DNA from 3 places in the Kitasatospora sp. NPDC058965 genome. Region 3 is predicted to be linked to each of the others. Evidence: riboswitches for the same ligand, from Rfam matches in the RefSeq annotation. Region 3 holds a riboswitch; each other region holds the start of a gene.
What was found. Region 3 has a riboswitch for cyclic di-AMP ahead of ACFW1A_RS33700 (transglycosylase family protein). Riboswitches for the same ligand answer to the same signal wherever they lie in the genome.

Region 1: linked by a shared signal. The riboswitch ahead of ACFW1A_RS36785 (transglycosylase family protein) and the one ahead of ACFW1A_RS33700 (transglycosylase family protein) in region 3 are both predicted to bind cyclic di-AMP.
Region 2: linked by a shared signal. The riboswitch ahead of ACFW1A_RS10720 (M23 family metallopeptidase) and the one ahead of ACFW1A_RS33700 (transglycosylase family protein) in region 3 are both predicted to bind cyclic di-AMP.

The regions. Positions count from the first base shown of each region.
Region 1 is NZ_JBHYKG010000399.1:294-4,967, reverse strand. It holds gene ACFW1A_RS36800 (ATP-binding protein) at 264-833, shown strand; gene ACFW1A_RS36795 (DUF397 domain-containing protein) at 1,026-1,262, opposite strand; gene ACFW1A_RS36790 (sirohydrochlorin chelatase) at 1,727-2,704, shown strand; cyclic di-AMP (ydaO/yuaA leader) riboswitch at 3,329-3,487, shown strand; gene ACFW1A_RS36785 (transglycosylase family protein) at 3,495-4,674, shown strand, end outside.
Region 2 is NZ_JBHYKG010000045.1:23,134-27,807, forward strand. It holds gene ACFW1A_RS10710 (alpha/beta fold hydrolase) at 1-543, opposite strand, end outside; gene ACFW1A_RS10715 (YiaA/YiaB family inner membrane protein) at 649-936, opposite strand; cyclic di-AMP (ydaO/yuaA leader) riboswitch at 1,103-1,262, shown strand; gene ACFW1A_RS10720 (M23 family metallopeptidase) at 1,274-2,110, shown strand; gene ACFW1A_RS10725 (hypothetical protein) at 2,100-3,008, opposite strand; gene ACFW1A_RS10730 (GNAT family N-acetyltransferase) at 3,052-3,624, shown strand; gene ACFW1A_RS10735 (sensor domain-containing protein) at 3,690-4,379, shown strand; gene ACFW1A_RS10740 (hypothetical protein) at 4,424-4,674, shown strand, end outside.
Region 3 is NZ_JBHYKG010000313.1:4,625-9,298, forward strand. It holds gene ACFW1A_RS33690 (SpoIIE family protein phosphatase) at 1-825, opposite strand, end outside; gene ACFW1A_RS33695 (APC family permease) at 925-2,562, opposite strand; cyclic di-AMP (ydaO/yuaA leader) riboswitch at 3,042-3,200, shown strand; gene ACFW1A_RS33700 (transglycosylase family protein) at 3,206-4,033, shown strand; gene ACFW1A_RS33705 (YchJ family protein) at 4,076-4,501, shown strand; gene ACFW1A_RS33710 (NUDIX domain-containing protein) at 4,525-4,674, shown strand, end outside.

The DNA.
Region 1 (4,674 bases), on a different contig from region 3:
TCAGCATGTGCAGATGCACGTGCATCCGGCGTCTGCATATGCCAATGAGCCGACTGCACGTGAATCGACTCTTGCATCCGCCGTGAGCACAGAGCACGATGGTGCACGTGCAGTTGCACGCCCCCTGTGGCAGTCCCGCGGGCATCGCTGTCGACCCCACGCACTTGGTCGCGGCGCTGGCGAAGCGGCCGAGCGAGTCGGAGGTGACCGGCATGACCCCGCCGGGTCCAGCCGTGTCCGCCCCCTTATGGGAGGAGCTCTTCATGGGCACAGGTACGGCTGTGGCCGTCGATCCTGACGTGGCGACCTGCACGCTCCCCCCTCGCTATGACGCGGTACGCACCGCACGCGACTTCGCCCGGACCAGCCTGCACCGCTGGGGCCTCGACGACCTCTTCGACGACGTGGCCCTGGTGGCCTCGGAGTTGGTGACCAACGCACTGCGGCACGCGATCGGCGAGCCGACCTCCGCGGACCTGCCGGGCGGCGTCGGGCGCCCGGGCTTCCCGATCCAGGCCGGCCCCGGACAGAGCGCCGACGGCCGACTGCCGATCCGGATCAGCCTGGTCCACCGGGCTCCCCAACTGGTGTGCGCCGTCAGCGATCCGAGCAGCGCGGGACCGGTCACCCGGGAGGCCGACTTCGTCGCCGAGTCCGGCCGCGGCCTGCACCTGGTGGACTCGTTCAGCAACTCCTGGGGCTGGCACCCGCTGGCCTCGGGGACGGGGAAGGTGGTCTGGGCGCTCTTCCAGGCCCCTGACACCCCGTCCATGGCCGGCGCCTCACTGATACCCGACCTCGGGTCGATCGGCCGCCACCGCCGCTCCGCCTAGGAGCCTTCCGCAATGCCCCGAACGCCGCGCCCTGGCGCGGCGTTCCGTCGTTCCCGTGGGAGTCCCCGCCCGCGCCGCAGCCGGTGTTCGACCGACCGGGCCCGGCGTTCGACCGCGGCCGGCCCAATGCCGAACGCCGTCGCGGCTGCCACCACGACGGCGTCTCCTGGTCCCGTGCTCGCGCCGCCCGGGTCAGGCCACCAGGTGGTCGAACTCGCCGTCCTTCACCCCGAGCAGCATGGCCTCGATCTCGTCCCGGGTGTAGACGAGTGCCGGGCCGTCCGGGAAGCGGGAGTTGCGCATGGCGACGGCGCCCCCGGGGAGGGCGGCGAACTCCACGCAGTTGCCCTTGGAGTTGCTGTGCCGGCTCTTCTGCCAGACCACGCCCTCCAGGTCGCTGGCCGCCATGCCGTTGTACGTGTGGTGCATAGGAATCTCCCAGAGAGCGCTGGAGTGATCGAACCGCTCGGCGCTCGTCCGCTCCGACCGCCGGCCGCCTCCGGCTCGTATGGGCAGCGCGAATGCCTTACTTGTCGTAATGATAACGCTAATGCACGTGCATCGGCATGTGATTTTGCGCGTGCACGCACTTGTACCCGAGGTGACAGAGTGCCCCCTGGGAGGGGTCTGCTGCCGGGCAGAACGGGACAGATGAGGGCGAATCAGCTGGGCGACCGTCACCGCTGGTGGGTTGGACGCACAACGAGCCTGGCCGGTTCAACCCGTTGACAGTGAGGACTCGTGATCAACTTCGCAGCGAGACCCTCACACTCCGTCACATCTGCCCGGCCGGGTCGAGGAACTGCCGGAATTCGGCCGACTTGTCCGGCTCGGAGGCCGTGAGCGGCAGCCGGATGCGGAGTGATCGCGGCCATGTCCTACGATTCTGCGCCATGAGCACTGCAGCCATCCCGGGCGCCCCGCTGCCCGTCCGCACGCCCGGCTCCCGTGCACGGGGGCGCCACCGCCGCCCCGAGCGCCCCGAGGTGCCGGTCGGCGCCCCGACGCTGGTGCTCGCCGTCCCCGCCGAGGCGACGCCGGAGACGGTCGCCGTGGTGGACGAGCTGGTCTCGGTGATCCGCGGCGAGCAGCCGGGCATCGAGGTCGTGGCCGGCTGGCTGCGCAGCGCCGCGAGCACGGAGGCCGCCACCGACGCCGCCGACCGGGCCGAGGGCGAGGCCGGCGAGCCGGTCGAGTACTCGCCGGTCACCGATCGCCCCCGCCCGACCGTCGAGGAACTGCTGGTCGCCGCCGCCGAGGCCGGCCTGCCGGCACCGGTGCTGGTGCCGCTGCTGCCCGGCCCGCACGCCTACGTCGGCCACCTGCAGCAGCTGGCCGCCCAGGCCGGCGCCGTGGTCACCGACCCGCTCGGCCCGCACCCGCTGCTGGCCGAGGCGGTCCACGTCCGGCTGTCCGAGGCCGGGCTGGCCCGCGCCGACCGGGCCCGCCTGTTCGCCATCGCCACCGCCGCCGACGGCGTCGTGCTGACCACGGCCGGCGGCGAGGACGCGGCGGCGGCCGCCGGGATCACCGGCGTGCTGCTCGCCGCCCGCCTGGCCGTCCCGGTGGTCGCCGCCGCCCTGGACGTGCCCGGCTCGGTGGCCGCCGCCGTCGAGCACCTGCGCGCCACCGGTGCGCAGCGCCCGGCGCTGGCCCCGCTGGTGATCGGCCCCGAGGTCTCGGCCGAGCTGCTGCTGGCCGCCACCGAGGAGACCGGCTGCCCGAGCGCGGCCCCGGTCGGCGCCTACCCCACGGTGGGTCAGCTGGCCGCCTCGACGTACCTCGCCGTGCTGCCGGCCCTGCTGCCGCCGCCGCTGGAGGAGGAGCCGGAGCAGGCCGTCGAGCAGGCGGAGGCGGCCGAGCAGGCCTGATCCACCACTGACGGACCCCGCAGGCCCCGTGGCCGCCCCTGGGCGGCCGCGGGGCCTGCGTCGTTCCCGGCCGCCCGGTCCGGGCCGGACCGACGGGTGCCGGCAGGGCGGACCGACGGGACAGGGCCGACGGGACGGGGCCGACGGGACAGGGCCGACGGGTGCCGACGCGCGCCGGCAGGGCGGGCCGACGGGTGCCGACCCAGGCCGGCAGAGCGGGCCTGCGGGTGCTGACGGAGTGCCAACCCGGGGGCAAAACGGACATCTGAGGGCGAGTCGACTTTGGTCTCGAAACGGTAACTGCACCCCCGGGGCGGACCCCGACAGGGCCTCGGCGGGCCCGGAAACGGACGTCGTGAAGGCTTTGTGAAGGCCCCTCGGGCCGACGGCCCGTCACCCTGAAACGGCGGCAACTGCACGGCAGGTGGGGGCACTTGCCCATGCGTTCGGCGACGGTGCATCAGCTGTGCATGATCCTCGATCTTGTGAGGTTAGTGAAGCCCGTGTGACCGCGCTCACAGCTGTTTGCGGAATCAACTTATGCCTGTCTAACGTGCTCCCCGTTCGTGGTCACACGGACCCAGCGGGCCGGACGCCGAGTCCTGCCACCGGCACTGCTGGCAGCGCGAAAACGCACCACGGCAGGAGCGGGGGAACCAGGTAAGCCGCCCGGGCGCCGGTCATCGACCGGAGCACCGGGCTAGGGGTGAAGCCGTGCTCAGCACGGCCGGGCAACTCCAGCCCGAATCCGACAGCTCACCTCGCAGGCGTAGGAGAGGAACGCGTCTTCATGCTGCCCACGACCGCAACGAACCGTCCCGCTCGCAACGCCAAGCGTGCGATCGCCGCCACCGGTCTGCTCGGCCTCGGCCTGGCGCTGCCGTGCATCACCGCCACCACCGCTTCCGCCGCCCCCGTCTCGGTCTGGGACAAGGTCGCCGCCTGCGAGTCGACCAACAACTGGTCGATCAACACCGGCAACGGCTTCTACGGCGGCCTGCAGTTCACCTCCTCCACCTGGGCGGCCTACGGCGGCCACCAGTACGCCTCCGAGGCGAACCTGGCCACCAAGGACCAGCAGATCGCGGTGGCCGAGAAGGTCCTCGCCGACCAGGGCCCCGGCGCCTGGCCGGTCTGCTCCGTCGAGGCGGGCCTGACCCGCGGCGGCGCCGCCCCGCAGGTCGACACCAGCGCCCCGGCCCAGCAGCAGGCCCAGCCGGCCCAGCAGTCCCAGAACAGCGGCTCGCAGTCCTGGCAGGGCACCGCCCAGAGCCACTCGGACCGCCGCCACACCGCCTCGCAGGACGCGGCCCCGGCCGCCCAGCCGGCCACCACCACCAAGACCGAGACCTACACCGTGGTCCAGGGTGACTGGCTGTCCACCATCGCGCAGAGCCACCACGTGGACGGCGGCTGGCAGAAGCTGTACGACCTGAACAAGGCCGCGCTGCCCCAGGGTCCGGACTGGATCTACCCGGGCCAGCAGCTGGTCCTGGGCACCGTCTCGGTCGCCACCCCGGCCCCGGCCGCGCCGGCCGGCAACGACGACAGCACCGACGCCCCGGCGACCACCCCGTCCGCCCCGTCGGTCCGCACCACCAGCGCCACCGCTGCCGCGCAGCCGGCCTCCGGCGCGTTCGCCGCGGCGATCTCCTTCGCCGAGTCCAAGGTCGGCCAGGCGTACATCTGGGGCGGCACCGGCAACGGCGGCTGGGACTGCTCCGGCCTGACCCAGGCCGCGATGGCCAACGCGGGCATCTCCATCCCGCGCGTCGCCGCCGACCAGGCCGCGGCCACCACCCGGGTCTCGCTGAACAACCTGCAGCCGGGCGACCTGCTCTTCTGGTCCAACAACGGCAGCGCCTCGGGCGTGTACCACGTGGGCCTGTACATCGGTGGCGGCAAGTACGTCGAGGCCGCCAACCCGAGCGCGGGCGTGAAGTACGAGACCATCGCGAACTACACCCCGG
Region 2 (4,674 bases), on a different contig from region 3:
GCCGGCGTTGTAGGCGGCGATCTCCTCGGTCGCGCCGCCCGGGTAGGCCATCTTGTTCAGGTAGTAGCCCCACACCTTCGGGGAGGCGAGCAGCGCCGCGCCCAGCAGGCGGAGCATCGCGAGGCCCAGCACGGTCGGCGGCACGTTCTCGACGAACGCGTCGATCAGCACCAGGCCGGCCACCCGCTCGGGGGCCAGGGCCGCCGCCTTGACGATGCTGGCGCCGGTGTAGGAGTTGCCGGCCAGCACGGCCTGCTCGACGCCCAGGTGGTCCAGCAGGGCCAGCGCGTCGTGGGCGGCGGCGGCCGGGCTGTAGTCGTCCCAGTCGATCGAGGACTCGCCGAAGCCGCGCAGGTCCATGGTGATCACCCGGCGGCCGGCGGCGACGAGCAGCGGGCGCAGGTGCCGGTAGGAGGCCCGGGAGTCGAGCATGCCGGGGAGCAGCAGGACCGGGTGGCCGGTGCCCTCGACCGTGTCGTCGAAGGCGATGGTGCCGCCGGGGAGCTGCAGGTACTGGGTCTGCGGGGCGGTGAGCGTGTGCACGGCTTCCTCCTGGACTGACGGACCTTCGGCGGTGCCGGCCGCTGCCGACATCCACAAAGCTATGGCTAATAGCCTTAGCCGTCAAGTCCCTCGGGCGGCCCGGGCCTAGCCGTCGACCCGGAACGGGTCGTGCTCGGCCAGCAGCCGCTCCAGCCGGGCCTGGTCGACCCGGTTCACCAGCTCGCCGGTTTCCTGGCGGTCCCGGATCACCTTGGCGAGGGTGAAGGCGGAGGTGACCGTGTAGAGCAGGCCGAGCGCCAGGAAGGCCCGCATCCAGGCGCTGACCGGCAGGTAGGCGATGCCCAGCGCGAGGCCGCCGGCGGCGAGCGCGAAGGAGAGGACCGCCTGCACGTAGTAGGCCGAGGTGGTTCTCGGCAACACTGGAGAAGTCATGCCTGAAGAATCGCCAACTCCGGCCCTCGGCACCTGAGTACGTGTACTCAACCGGACACTCAAGGTGAGGCTGCGACAATCCCGCGGGGAGCGCTTGGAATCGCGGGCCTCTGGGATTAAATTTCAATAACGCAGCGCGGTCGGCAACGCCGTACCCAGACGGCACCGTGCGCCGTCGCCTAATCCGCAGGGCCGTCCGAAGGGCGGCCCGGGAGCCGGGGAACCACCGTTCCTTGGGGTGAATCGGACCGGCCCGCACCGGTCCGTAGGAGACCTTCCTGCTCCGAACCCGTCAGCTAACCCGGTAGGCGAGACGGAAGGAAAGGAGCACGCCTCCGTGGCGTCGACGCACACCCCGGCCCTGCTCGACCACCCGGGCACCACCGACGAGAACTCCCGGCACCGGCTGCCGCGCCAGTCCCGCCCCGGTTCCCCGGTGCTCGGCGTGACCGCGATGGCCGCCGCGCTGGGCGCCACCACCGGCATCGGCGCCACCGCCGCCCAGGCCGCCGCGCCCGCGCCCGCCATGGTCGCCACCGAGGAGAGCGGCCCGCAGGGCGCCGACCCCGGCCTGGCCCTGGCCGCCCGGATCCAGCAGCAGGCCGACCAGCGCACCGCCGCCGAGGAGGCCGCCCGCTTGGAGGCCGCGCACGAGGCCGCCGCCAAGCGCGCCGCCCAGCAGCCCCAGCCGGCCCCGCCGGTCCGGTCCACCCCGGCCGTGCAGCCGCTGCAGGCCGTGCAGGTGGTCCAGCCGGTGCAGGCCGTCGCCCCGCAGTCCACCGACGCCCCGCTCGACCTGCAGGCCCCGCTGGCCGCCTGGACGCTGGCCGCCGCCGCCTCGCCGTGGGCCCAGCTGCAGACCGGCCTGGACCTGGCCGCCCCGGCCGGTGCCCCGGTGCTCGCGGTGGCCGGCGGCACCGTCAGCTCGGCCGGCTGGACCGGCGTGCACGGCTACCGGGTGATCCAGACCCTGCCCGACGGCACCGAGATCTGGTACTGCCAGCTCGCCTCGATCACCGTCCCGGCCGGCCCGGTGGCCGCCGGCGCGGAGCTCGGCCGGGTCGGCACCACCGGCAGCGCCACCCGCCCGCACCTGCACCTGGAGGTCCGTCCCGGCGGCGGCGCCCCGGTGGACCCGGCGCAGTGGCTGGCGGCCGGCGGGGTCACGCTGTAGCGTCCCCGTCCCACTCGGCCAGGTCGGGCAGCTCGACCAGGCCGCGGTCGATCACGTACTGGTCCACCTGGTCCCCGTCCGGCTCGGGGGCCAGGTCCCGGTACTCCGTCAGCAGCAGCTCGGGCAGGCCGGGGACGGTCCACTCGCCGAGCAGCCGCAGCGCCTCGGCCTGCACCGCCGCCTCGAAGGCCGGGTAGTCGCCGGCCAGCTCCTCGGGCATCGGCAGGCCGAGGGCGTTCAGTCCGGCCAGGTTGCGGTAGCTGCGCTGCATCAACCGGTTCTCCACCAGCAGCCGGCCGCCGTCGGTGGCCATCCCGATCGCCAGCAGCACGCCCTCGGTCCAGCCGGCCGCGCCCTCCGGCTGGTCCAGCCGGTCGAGGCCGGCCAGCAGCGCCAGCCGCTCCGGCTCCGCCAGTGCCCGGTAGCCGTCCAGGAAGGCCCGCACCGCGGCCGGGTCGGCGGTGTCCACCCCGTGCTGCCAGAGCAGCAGCGCGTACAGCCGCGGCCAGGTGAGCAGGTGCGGGCGGCGCAGCAGGTCGGCCAGCAGCTCGCCCTGCCACTGCGCCTCCTCGTGCAGCCGTTGCTGCCGCTTGGCGTTGAGCCGCTTGGCCGCCCGCTGGTGGTCGATCAGCAGCCGCACCGCCGCGCCGTAGGCCAGCGGGTCCTGGCCGGGGCCGGGTTGCACGTAGAGGTGGATCCGCTCGTACAGCAGCTCCTGCAGCAGTGGTGAGGTGAGTTCGGGGACGCCCTCGTACACCTTGGCGTCACCCAGTTCGAGCAGCGTCAGCACCGCGTTCAGCGGGCCCTCGGGAACCGGCTCCAGGCCCTGCTCCTCGGCCCAACGCAGCAGCTCAGCGGTGTGCGGCCGGGGGGCGAGCCGCAGGTCCTCGGTGTCCATGGCAGGTACCGTAACCGCTCGCGCGGCCGTTACCGTACCTGCCATGCACCCCGTCCTGCTCACCGGGCCACGGCTGACGATCCGTGAGTTCCACCACGTGCCGCGCGACATCGACGCGCTGCACGCGATCTTCGGCGATCCGGAGACCGCGCGCTACCTCCCGTTCGAGCCGCGCGACCGGGAGGACTGCGCCGACCAGGTCGCCCTCTACCTGGAGGAGGCCGAGAAGGAGCCGCGGACCGTCTTCCGGCTGGCCGTCACCCTGACCGAGCAGGGCGAGGACGCCGTCCCGCTCGGCAACGCGGTGCTCGGCGTCGAGGGCGCGGAGAGCCAGAAGGCCGCCTTCATCGGGTACGCGCTGCGGCGCGACGCCTGGGGCCTGGGCTACGCCACCGAGATCACCCGGCTGCTCTGCGGCTTCGGCTTCGGCGAGCTGGGCCTGCACCGGCTGGCGGCCCGGCTGGACCCGGCCAACCTGGCGTCGGCCCGGGTGCTGCGCAAGGTCGGCTTCCAACTGGAGGGCCGGATCCGGGACGACCTCTACCTGCGGGAGAGCTGGCACGACGCACTGCAGTACTCGCTGCTCGCACACGAGTGGCGGCCGCAGGGGGGTTAACCCCACCCCGGGTCCGCCGGGCAGCGCCATTCCCGGCGGCCGGGGCCGGCGGGCAGATTGGGGGCATGACCTCGACCACGGCACCCGACCTCCACGACTACGACCCGCCCGCCGCCGGCAGCAGGGGCCGGGCCCGGGCCCGGCAGGCCTCCCGGGAGCTGGCCTACGTCGCCGGCTCGCTGCCCGTCGCCGCGGTCGGCTTCTGCTGGGTGCTGACCCTGTTCGCGCTCGGCGCCGGGACCCTGGTGACCGCGCTCGGCCTGCCGGTGCTGGCGCTGCTGCTGGCCTGCGCCCGCGGGCTCGGCGCGGTGGAGCGCGGCCGGGTGGCCCGGCTGCTGGGGGAGCGGCTGCCGGCGCCGGCCCCGGTGCGGGCCGCCGGACCGGGCTTCTGGTCCCGGATCACCGCCGGGCTGCGGGACGCGGCCGGGTGGAAGGCGGTGGCGTACCAGGTGGTGATGTTCCCCTGGCACGTGTTCAGCTTCTGCGTCAGCGTCACCTTCTGGTCGGTCGGGCTCGCGCTGGCGCTGCTGCCCGCCTACACCTGGGTCTACCCGCGCTACGTGGGCTGGCCGGGGCTGCAGGTGGCCGACTACGACGACGGCGCGGGCGTGCACCACTCCTACTACCTCGCCTCGTTCTGGCAGGTGGCCGGCGCCTGCCTGCTGGGCCTGCTGCTGCTCCTCCTTTCGGTCCGCCTCACCCACTGGCTCACCAGCGTCTCCCGCGCCGCCGCCCGGGGACTGCTGGCCGGCTGAGCGCCCGGGATGCGGGCGGCCCCGGCGCGTGGTCGGCTGGGGCCGTGTTGATCACCTCCCGTCCGCTGGACGAGTACTGCGCGCTCTTCGGGCTCAGCCGGACCGGGCTGCGGGGGCTGCCCGGGCCGGTGCTGGACTGCCCGGGCGGGGCGGCCGCCCTGGTGGCCGAGGCCCGCGGGCTGGGTTGCCGGGTGGTCGCCGCCGACCCCGCCTACGCCCGGCCGGCCGCCGAACTGCTCGCCGGGGCCGAGCGGGCCCGGGGCGCGATGGCCGCGGCGATGACCGCCGCCCCGCA
Region 3 (4,674 bases):
GCCCTGGGCCAGCACGGCGGCCAGGTGCTGCGCGCTCTCGCCGACCGAGAGCGAGTGGGCGGCCGCGGCGGTGGCCTCGTGCAGCAGGGCGAGCCGTCGGCGGGCCAGGTACTGCTCGGTGATGTCGCTGAACAGCGCGGTCACGCCGATCACCCGGCCCTCCGGGTCCTGCAACCGGAACGCGGAGATCGCCAGCATCCGCCCGCTGCGCGGGTCGACCACGGTGCGCGCGAGCTCCTCGGCCAGCACCAGCGGCTGCCCGGTCCGCAGCACCTCGCGCAGGTGCGCCTCGACCGCCTCGGCGTCCACCGGCTGCAGCAGGTCGCGCAGGCTGGTGCCGCGCAGGTCGGTGGGGATGCCGGAGTACGGCAGCAGGTGCGCGTTGGTCCGCACCAGGTTGAGCTCCTCGTCGAAGACCGCCAGCCCGAACCGGTCCTGCAGGAACAGCTCGCGGGAGAACGCCTGGTCCTGCTGCCAGCGGTCGGCGGTCTCGCCGGGTGCGCCGAGCACCACGAACCGGGCCGCCGAGCGGTCCCCGGGGGCTGCCGCGCGCAGCGTCAGCACCCGCAGCTCGACGTCCACCACCTGCCCGTCGCCGGTGCGCACGGTGGCCCGGCCGAGCCAGCCGGCCCCCGGCCCGGGCTCGCCGTCCCGGCCGCCCTCGGCGGGGCCCGCCAGCAGCTCGCGCACCGGCCGCCCGCGCAGCGCGGTCGCGGGCAGCGCCAGCACCCGCTCGGCCGCGGCCGTGCAGTCCAGGATCCTGCCACCGCCGTCGACCAGCACCCCTGCCACGCCGTCGAGGAACGGGAAGCGGGAGTCGTCCAAAGTCGTCCACCTCGCCCGGTCTACCTGCGACCATCCTGTACCGACCGGCCGTCCGCCGCCGCCGCGGCGCTCCGGGCCGCGGCCAACTTCACGCGCCGGTCAGTGCCCGCCGGCGTCCAGCACCTCGACGTCGGAGATGTTCCGCTCGATCTCCTCGACCGGCAGCGCCACCGCCAGCGCCCAGTAGTAGATGGCCAGCGAGAAGACGGAGACCAGCCCGATGTCCCACCACAGGCCCAGGTTCTTGGTGGCCCCGACACCGAACTGGCCCTGCCAGGAGATCACCCCCATGCCGACCAGGTAGACCGGCAGCCACTGCCCGGCCCGGAAGTCCATCCGGGGCGCGTTGGGCAGCCCCTTGGCCCGCGCGTACCAGGCGTAGGAGCCGAGCAGCAGGTAGCCGAGCAGGATCGAGGCGCCGAGCCGCCACAGGGTGTCCCAGCCGGACCAGTAGATGACCAGGCCCGCCACCACGAAGGCGAGCGGGGAGATCACCTCGCCGGCGGGCAGCCGGTAGGGCCGCTCCAGGGTCGGGAACCGCTTGCGCAGGACCCCGAAGGCCAGCGGCGCCCCGGCGTACATCAGCACCACCGCCGAGGTGATGAAGCTGACCAGCCGCTGCCAGCTGGGGAACGGCAGGAAGCAGAGCACGCCCGCCACGAAGGCGATCAGCAGGCCGGCCCAGGGCACCGCGCGCCGGTCGGTGCTCTGCAGCGCGTCGGGCGCGTAGCCGTTGCGGCTCAGGCCGTAGGTGATCCGGGAGCTGGAGGTGGTGTAGATCAGGCCGGTGCCGGCGGGCGAGATGATCGCGTCGATGTAGAGCACGGTGGCCAGCCAGCCCAGGCCGATCAGTGAGGCCAGTCCGGCGAACGGGCCGCTGATCCCCGGGTAGTCCAGCGCGCCCCAGCCGTTGGCGAAGCTGGACACCGGCAGCGCCCCGATGAAGACCACCTGGAGCAGCAGGTAGATCACGCTGCCGATCAGCACCGAGCCGAGCACCGCGCGCGGGATGTCGCGGCGCGGGTGGGTGCTCTCGCCGGCCCACTGGATGGCCTGCTCGAAGCCGAGCAGCGCGAAGATCACCCCGCTGGTGCTGATCGCGGAGAGCACCCCGCGGGCGCCGAACGGCGCGAAGCCGTGCGAGGTGAAGTTGCTGCCGTGGAACTCCTTGACGCCCAGCACCACGATGGTCAGCACCGGGATCGCCACCTTCCACCAGGTCGCGGCGCTGTTGGTGTGGGCCAGCCACTTGACGCCCAGGAAGTTGATGGCGACGAAGAGCGCGAGCAGCGCGGCGGCCACCGCGAAGCCGGAGGCGGTCAGCGTGCCGTCGTGCTTCTGGAAGCCGTCCGCCCAGTGCCAGTGGCGGGCGTAGCCCAGCATCGCCTGCACCTCGATCGGCGCGATGGTGGCCGCCTGCAGCCAGGTGAACCAGCCGAAGCTCATCCCCGCGAAGCCGCCGAAGGCGTAGTGCGGGTAGCGGGCGGTGCCGCCCGCCACCGGGAACAGGCCGCCCAGCTCGGCGTGCACCAGGGCCAGCAGCACGATGGCCACCGCCCCGATGCCCCAGGAGAGCAGCGCCGCGGGGCCGGCCGCTTTGACCGCCTTCTCGGCGCCGAACAGCCAGCCCGAACCGATGATCGCGCCCACCGAGGCCCAGAGCAGGCCGACCAGGCCCACCTCCCGGCGCAGCGCGTGACGGCCCTTACTGCTTGTGGACCCGGACAGGGACACCATGGCTGCGCGGCCTCTCTCGGGACGACAGGAGCGCTGCTGACGCTGCCCCAGCTCCCGGGCCCGGGCCGTGACCCGCGCCGGTGCGGGTCACCGGCGACCATCCGTCCGGCCCAATCGGTCTTCGCTGATGTGAATCTGAACGGCAATCACATCCACACCTGTTGATTTGCCGGCCCGAACCTGCCAGGCTCGGGGACAGCTCAAGAAGCTCCTGGACCACGGGCGCCGAGTCCCCGTGCCTTCCGCCCCCGGAGGCACGGTGGCTCGGCGCACGTGCACGCCCACCGGCCGTGCGCGGACCGTCCGCAGACCCCCCGGCAGCTGAGGGAGCGTGCGGTTCTCCTGCACGACTTCGGTGATGCTGGTGTGACGTATGCGATGCGAGCTTGTTATCGGAATGATGATCCGTCTAGTCTCCCTGGCAACCCGGACTGCACCGGGCCCCCGAACGCGGAACGCCGAATCCTGCCCACCGCGCCCCCGGGACCACGACGACTCCTCTGGGCAGGGGCGGGGGACCCAGTTTCGACGCCGTCTCCCACGGCTAGGGGTGAAGCCGTCCCGCACGGGACGGCCGGGCCGACCACTCTCTGGGCCCGAACCCGACAGCTCACCTCGCAGGCGTGCGGAGAGGGACATCTGCATGGTGTTTTCCGGCCCCGGCCGCCACCGCCGCCCCACCCAGGCCGACAAGGCGGTCGCCACGGCGACCGTCGTCGGCGCGGGCCTGGCACTCCCCCTGCTCACCGCCACCGGCGCGCACGCCGCCGAGCCCACCCAGTGGGACGCGGTGGCCCAGTGCGAGACCGCCGGCAACTGGGTCGCCGACGCCGGGGACGGCTACTACGGCGGCCTGCACCTGACCCTGCGCCAGTGGCTGGCCTACGGCGGCGACCAGTACGCCTCGGTGCCCTCGCACGCCACCCGGGAGCAGCAGATCGCGGTGGCCGAGCAGATGCTGTCGGACCTCGGGCCGACCGCCTGGGGCAACTGCGCGACCGCGCCGGGAGCCCTGACCCCCGCGGCGCCCGTCACCCCGACCACGCCCGCCACTCCCAGCACGCCCACCACCGCGGCGCCGACCGGCACCCAGAGCCCGACCCAGCCCACCACCGCGACGCCGGCACCCGCCACCCCCGCGCCCGCCCAGCCGACCGCGTCGGCGACCCCCGCCCCGGCCAGCCCGAGCCCGACGGCCCCCGGCACCACCCCGGCGCCGACCGCCACCGCCGCGCCCACCGCGCCGGGCGCGCCCGCCCCGTCGGCCCCCGCCCCGGCCGCGCCCACCGCACCCGACCCGACCGGCGCCCCGGGCGACCACACCTACACGGTGCAGAGCGGCGACAGCCTGTCCCGGATCGCCTACGCCCACCACCTGGACGGCTGGGACGGCCTCTACCAGGGCAACGTCGGCGTGGTCGGCACCAACCCCGACCTGATCTTCCCGGGCCAGCAGCTCCAGCTCCCCTGACCCGCGCGCCCGCGTCGGGACACGGCCCGTCAGAATGGGGCCATGTCCCGACGCACCAGCCGCCGCACCGCCCCCGCCCTCCCGGTCGACTGCCCGTGCGGGCTGCCGGCCGCCTACGCCGACTGCTGCGGCAGGCTGCACCGGGGTCTCGCCCCGGCGAGCACCGCGGAGCAGTTGATGCGCTCGCGCTACTCGGCCTTCGCGGTGCGCGACGAGGCCTACCTGCTGCGCACCTGGCACCCCGACACCCGGCCGCGCACGCTGGACTTCGCGCCGGAGCTGCGCTGGGAGCGCCTGGAGATCTTGGGGAGCGCGGAGGGCGGGCCGTTCCACCAGAGCGGCACGGTGGAGTTCCGCGCCTCCTTCCGGGAGGGTCGCGAGTCGGGGACGATGCGCGAGAACAGCCGCTTCGTCCGCCACGAGGGTGCCTGGGTGTACCTCGACGGCGAGGTCGACACGGCGTCGTGACCGCACCGAACATCGGAGTCCGAGTGACCGACCTGCAGCCGACCGACCTGTCACCGGCCCGCCCCACGCCGGCCGACGTCCCCCTGGCCGAGCTGCCGCTGGCGGACTTCCTGCGCACGCTGCCGCACGGGATCCTGTTCGCCGCCGTGCACTTCACCGACCGGCAAGGCCGT